Linked DNA regions of Chlorogloeopsis sp. ULAP01. The main gene of each other region encodes a partner of the protein of the gene in region 2 in a complex. Links are inferred from orthologs where the notes say so. Each region holds a gene or a part of one and is shown on either strand. Other genes may lie near its edges. The genes, in order: pcrA and uvrB.

Region 1 (3,340 bases), on a different replicon or contig from region 2:
TTGATGCACCTCATACCATTTCACTTTTTGAGTGATTCGTATTCAACCCCTCCCAATCTCCCCTTATTAAGGTGAGGTGCCGTAGGCGGTGGGGTAGATCCATATCAGCCTTTTCGTGAAATAGTATCAGTCGAATTTTGTAGAATTTATTTTCTCATCTACTCGGCTGCAATCCCCAAAAATCTCAGGAAAATCCGAAAAAGACGTATTACAATGTTTACATATAGTAGTATAGCGAAAATTAAAAAATCCATTGTCTTATTGGTGTAGAGATTACCGTTTCAATCTGTTCACAAATCCATAAAATCTTTCTTGAGCTAGTTTCGGTAGGATAGTGTAGCCTAAGCAATAGCTACTTTAATAGTTAAACGCCAAGCGATATATGTGGCTGGTGCCTTAGTCTTACGTAAACCTTGAATCCATGACAGCAACCATTGACTTTCTTAGTCACCTCAACCCCAGTCAACGCCGCGCCGTTGAACATTTTTGCGGCCCTTTATTAGTTGTTGCTGGTGCAGGTTCCGGCAAAACACGCGCACTGACTTATCGCATTGCTAACCTGATTTTGGAACATCGTGTCGATCCTGAAAATATCCTGGCGGTTACCTTTACCAACAAAGCCGCACGGGAGATGAAAGAACGGATTCAAAAGTTGTTTGCCGAACGGTTAGCGATCGCAGAATTTGGTGAGCGGTTTGAGTTATTGCCAGAATATGATCAAGTCCAACTCAAATCGCGAGTTTGGCGCACTTATATTAAAGATTTGTGGTGTGGTACTTTCCACAGTTTATTTTCTCGGATTCTCCGCTTCGATATTGAAAAATACCAAGACGAAAAAGGGCGCAGATGGAACCGTAACTTTTCAATATTTGATGAATCAGATGCTCAATCTCTTGTCAAAGAAATTGTCACAAAACAACTTAATTTAGACGAGAAAAAATTTGAACCTCGTTCTGTACGCTACACTATTAGCAACGCCAAAAACCAAGGTTTATCACCACAAGAATTTGCCAAAGAGCAACCAAACTATCGCGGACGGGTAATTTCAGAAGTTTATAGTTACTATCAAGATAGACTAGCAGAAAACAATGCCCTTGACTTTGATGATTTGATTCTCATGCCTGTGAGATTATTTCAGCAAAATGAGCAGGTATTGGGTTACTGGCATAATAAGTTTCGCCACATTTTAGTAGATGAATATCAAGATACTAACCGCACCCAGTACGACTTGATTAGCCTGTTGGTAACCCATGGTGAAACCAAAAGAAGTAATTGGGAATGGCGCGATCGCTCAGTTTTTGTTGTCGGTGATGCCGACCAATCAATATATTCATTTAGAATGGCTGACTTTACCATCTTGCTTGACTTTCAGCAAGACTTCGGCGATGGTTTGCCAGATGAAGATACCCGGACGATGGTGAAATTAGAAGAAAACTATCGCTCCTGCGAAAATATTCTGCAAGCAGCTAATCAACTCATAGAAAATAATACCCAACGAATAGATAAAATTCTCAAAGCAACACGTGGCGCAGGTGAGCAAATTTTTTCTCACAAAGCAGACGACGAAATGGCAGAAGCCGAATTTGTCATTAATCAAATTCGGACTTTAGAACGGCAAAATCCAGAATTGGATTGGGGTAGTTTTGCCATCCTCTATCGCACCAATGCCCAATCTCGCCCCTTTGAAGATATTTTAGTACGCTTGGGAATTCCCTACACAGTTGTGGGAGGCTTGAAGTTTTACGATCGCAAAGAAATTAAAGATGTATTAGCTTATTTAAGAGCGATCGCTAACCCAGCCGATACAGTTAGTTTGTTGCGAGTTATCAATACTCCCCGTCGCGGAATTGGTAAAGCCACAATCGACAATCTAGTCGGCGCTGCTCAACAATTAGGTACAACTTTGTGGGAAATATTAAGTGATGAGACATCAGTTAATACCCTAGCTGGGCGTTCTGCTAAGTCTGTGAATAACTTTGCTCAGATGATTAGCCGTTGGCAAGAACAAGTAGAAACGCTGCCAGTTTCCGAACTTCTACAAGGAGTGTTAGAAGACTCTGGTTACGTGCAAGATTTACTCAATCAGGGAACAGATGAAGCCGAAGACAGAGTGCAAAACGTCCAGGAATTGTTTAACGCAGTGCTGCAATTTCAAGAAGAAAACGAGGAAGTCACCCTGCAAGCCTTCCTTGCCAGTACCGCTCTCAGTTCCGATTTGGATAATTTAAAAGAAGGACAAACAGCCGTTTCATTAATGACTTTACACGCTTCTAAAGGGCTAGAATTTCCTGTAGTGTTTTTGGTGGGGTTAGAACAGGGATTATTTCCCAACTACCGTTCTATGAACGATCCCAGCGCCTTAGAAGAAGAGCGTCGCCTGTGTTACGTAGGTATCACTCGTGCTCAAGAAAGATTATTTATTTCCCACGCTCGCGAACGCCGCTTGTATGGAAATCGAGAACCCGCAATGCGATCGCAATTTATGGACGAGTTACCCGAAGAATTATTAGCTACTCATCATTTGGGTAGAATTGCTTATACCAAAGGTGTTGGCAGCAGTACATCGCAGCGTACAACCGTTGGTAAGCAAAGCTTTAGAGAAAATTGGCAAGTAGGCGATCGGGTGCTTCACAAAAAATTTGGCGAAGGTGAAGTCACGCACATATTTGGCTCAGGAAGAAAAATCTCTTTGGCAGTTAAATTTGATAGTCTGGGGCAAAAAATTATTGATCCTGTTGTTGCGCAATTGCAAAAAGTTGAGTGATCAAGTAGCAATTCACATGGAGAAGGCAGGCCCAAATTTTTATGACGATGAAGCGGTTTTTGCAACCTATATGCAACATCGTCAACGCTCAGATACACCCAATGAAACGCTTGAAAAGCCAGTAGTGATGGATCTGATTGGACTCATGACTGACAAACGTATCCTTGATCTTGGCTGTGGTGATGCAGTAATTGGGCGTGAACTCCTCCACCAGGGCGCGGCGAGCTATGTTGGCGTCGAAGGCTCGCACAAAATGGCGGCTGTTGCACGCCAAACTCTTGCTGACACCTCTGGACAAATCATTGCGCAGAGGATTGAGGATTGGACGTATCCACACGCAGCGTTTGATTTGGCGATCGCACGACTTTCCCTACATTATGTCGCCGAGCTCGCGCCAGTTTTTACCAAAGTCTTTCATACACTCGCCCCGTCGGGACGGTTTATTTTTTCAGTCGAACATCCCGTGATTACATCGTGCGATCGCGGCTGGAAATCTGGCACGTTCCGCCAAGATTGGATCATCGATAACTATTTCACAACTGGATTGCGAGTCACAAATTGGCTTGGTGGCACAGT
Region 2 (3,248 bases):
TGCCTTAGCCCTTCGGCGAGACATTAACGCTGTTCCAGGTCAAGGAGAGACTCTTTATCTCATCGGTGATGTCTATCGCAATCTAGCAAATTACTCAAAGGCACAAGATTATCTTCAAGAAGCTCTAGCAATTCATCGAGAAATTGGAGACATTATGAGTGAGGGCAATACTCTTAGTATTTTAGGATTAATTTATAGAGATTTAAAAGAATATGAAAAAGCTCTAGAAAACTATCAGCAAGCCCTAATGATTCGTAAGAAATTAGGAAACCGCATGGATGAACTTGAAAACCTTGAATATATTGGAGAAGTATTTTTGGAGTTAGAGCAGCACTCCGAAGCCCTGGAATACTATCAGCAAGCATTAGTAGTTGCTAGAGAGATGGATTATCAACATAGTGAAGACAGAATTATTGAGACTATCAACGAGATTAATAGTCGTTCATTTGCCTGATTGGCTTAACTTTTTGATTGAGAATTACGCTTAGGGTATATCATAGTTTTGAAGTAGAAACGCAAGTTGATTTATTGCGTCTCTACAAGGGTATTTATCTAACGTCCCACCAACTTATCCCGCAGATGCTTAATCCGATCGCGTAACTTTGCCGCCTCCTCAAATTCTAATTTCTTCGCCGCTTCTTTCATCTGTGCTTCTAGTTGAGTAATCAATTCTGGAATGTTTTCTAACGGCAATTCATCTATATGTTGCTCGACTGTTTCTAACTCTTGAGCATTCAACCTTCGCGATACTTCCAAGAAAGATAAAATTGCGTTACTCGATTTCTTGACTATTGGTTGCGGTGTAATTCCGTGCATCCGGTTGTATGCCATTTGAATACCGCGACGGCGTTCGGTTTCATCAATAGCTTTAATCATGCTATCTGTGAGGTTATCGGCATACATAATTGCTTGCCCCCGAACGTGACGTGCTGCCCTCCCAATAGTTTGAATTAAAGAACGTTCGGCACGTAAAAAACCCTCTTTATCTGCATCTAAAATTGCTACAAGCGAAACTTCTGGTAAGTCTAGCCCTTCTCGCAATAAGTTCACACCAACTAAGACATCAAACTTGGCGTCGCGTAAATCTTGAATAATTTCAATGCGCTCAATCGAATTAATTTCAGAATGCAAATATCTTACTCGAATACTATTTTCTTGCAGGTACTCAGTTAAATCTTCTGCCATGCGTTTTGTTAAAGTTGTCACCAACACCCGCTCGTGGAGATCTACCCTATCTTTGATTTCACCTAATAAATCATCAATTTGCCCTTCTGTCGGACGAACAATAATTTCTGGATCTATTACACCAGTGGGGCGAATAATTTGCTCTATCACATGATCTTGAGAAACTTCTATTTCCCAGTCTCCTGGAGTCGCAGAAACAAAAACACATTGATTTACCTTTGCCCAAAATTCTTCTGCTTTCAAAGGGCGGTTATCGGCAGCACTAGGTAAGCGAAAACCATGCTCAATTAATACTTTTTTCCTGGCTTGATCGCCGTTGTACATACCGCGAATTTGCGGCACAGTTACGTGAGATTCATCGATTACCAACAGCCAATCTTTAGGAAAATAATCAACCAAACACTCTGGCGGTTCTCCTGCTAGTCTTCCTGCCAAGTGACGAGAGTAGTTTTCGACGCCGTTGCAGTAACCAACTTCTCGCAGCATTTCTAAGTCATAGCGCGTTCGCTGATCTATACGTTGCGCTTCTAGTAATTTTTCTGCTGCCTCTAATTCGGCTTTGCGCTCTTTTAATTCTAGGGCGATCGCATCACAAGCTTCTTCTAACCGTTCTTCTGGGGTGACAAAGTGACGTGCAGGGTAGAGATTCACCGCTTGCAAACTTTGGAGAATTTCACCCGTTACCGGATCAACGTAACGAATAGCGTCTATTTCATCACCAAAGAACTCAATCCGAATAATACGATCTTCATATGCTGGGCCTACTTCCAGCACATCACCCCGAACACGAAATCGTCCCCTGCCTATTTCCAAATCATTGCGGCTATATTGTACCGATGCTAAATCTCGTAAAATCTCCCGTTGATTAACTTCCATTCCCACTTGAAAGGGAATCGCAGCTTTGAGGTATTCGGCAGGAATTCCCAAACCGTAGATACAGCTAATCGAAGCAACTACAATTACATCACGACGCTCGAACAGCGATCGCGTTGCCGAGTGCCGCAACATATCAATTTCATCGTTAATGGAAGCAGTTTTTTCTATATACGTATCAGTTACAGGAATATAGGCTTCTGGTTGATAGTAATCGTAGTAACTCACGAAATACTCCACAGCGTTCTTGGGAAAGAACTCCCGCAACTCGTTACAAAGCTGTGCAGCCAGAGTTTTGTTATGTGCCAAAACTAGAGTCGGTTTGCCAACTTTCTCAATTACTGATGCGATTGTAAATGTCTTCCCGGTTCCCGTCGCTCCTAGTAATGTTTGATAATGATGACCTGCTTGGATACTTGCTGCAAGTTGCGCGATCGCTTGGGGTTGATCGCCTGTTGGACTAAAGGGAGCTTGAAGACAAAATTCTGTCATACAGTTTTGCTATAAATACCCAATCTTAATAGTAGCGAATACATACTTTGACCAAATTACAATGCATATTTTGGTTCAAATGAAAATTATTTTAATATCTCTTAATTTATTGCAAAAAACTTTAATATTAATAACACTTATGTATAGCTTTTAAATAAAGTTATACATATAAAATGTTCTTTAAAGTTAAACTCTAAATATATTAGGAAAATTTTGACTTCTCAAAAATATTCTAAAAATTCCTTAATAATTTAGAGGTGTGTGATTTATGGCTATGAGCAGCACTGGCAAAGGAGTCAGTCCTCGGCAAAAACGTGCAAAGTTAAAGGGGGATACTGTGGAACTTGAAAATAACCAGGGTCAAAACTCAAATACCGATCAACCAGTGCAGCTAGAATCGCCAGGTAAAATCGAAGTCCGTGACAACCTTGCTGTTTCTGGTCTACGTCCGATTGGTGCTAGTGATTTAGAAGTTGCAGAAACCCTCTCAATCTCTGGTCTACGTCCGATTGGTACCAGTCACTTGCAAGTTGTAGAGACAATGAACATCATGGGTATACGTCCCATTGCTGCAAACAATATCCAAGTAGTTGACAGCATGAACTTATCGGGAATTCGTCCGATCGCCTCCAGTTCCTTAGTAATTTCTGAAACCTACTCTGTAATGGGTAATCGTCCAGTAGCATCCAATGAGATTG

The links.
Region 1: the proteins of uvrB (region 2) and pcrA are in contact, whole or in part, in a crystal structure (PDB 7EGT), measured with the Thermus thermophilus proteins. The link is inferred for Chlorogloeopsis sp. ULAP01 from one-to-one orthologs. Residues at the interface, in WP_096411307.1 of Thermus thermophilus: Glu23, Leu25, Arg26, Asp27, Gly28, Glu29, Arg30, Phe31, Arg55, Glu326, Asp327, Phe328, Glu379, Ser382, Gln383, His398, Gly400, Arg401; in WP_096412145.1 of Thermus thermophilus: His654, Arg656, Phe657, Gln666, Asp668, Glu669, Lys680, Arg681, Leu682, Ser683, Lys685, Tyr686, Ala687.

What each region holds. Positions count from the first base shown.
Region 1 is NZ_JAUDRH010000018.1:16,279-19,618, reverse strand. Bases 83-3,092 are described here. They hold pcrA (DNA helicase PcrA), read left to right. Parts: upstream 83-421; coding sequence 422-2,764; downstream 2,765-3,092. Other genes in these bases: QUB80_RS29395 (class I SAM-dependent DNA methyltransferase), read left to right, coding at 2,757-3,092. In the rest of the region: more of QUB80_RS29395, read left to right, coding at 3,093-3,340. UniProt on the Escherichia coli protein: A helicase with DNA-dependent ATPase activity. Unwinds DNA duplexes with 3'-5' polarity. Translocates on single-stranded DNA with 3'-5' polarity. Initiates unwinding more efficiently from a nicked substrate than double-stranded DNA.
Region 2 is NZ_JAUDRH010000022.1:70,918-74,165, reverse strand. Bases 52-2,969 are described here. They hold uvrB (excinuclease ABC subunit UvrB), read right to left. Parts: upstream 2,551-2,969; coding sequence 553-2,550; downstream 52-552. Other genes in these bases: QUB80_RS32855 (hypothetical protein), read left to right, coding at 2,819-2,969; QUB80_RS32865 (tetratricopeptide repeat protein), read left to right, coding at 52-454. Also shown: more of QUB80_RS32865, read left to right, coding at 1-51; more of QUB80_RS32855, read left to right, coding at 2,970-3,248. UniProt on the Escherichia coli protein: The UvrABC repair system catalyzes the recognition and processing of DNA lesions. A damage recognition complex composed of 2 UvrA and 2 UvrB subunits scans DNA for abnormalities.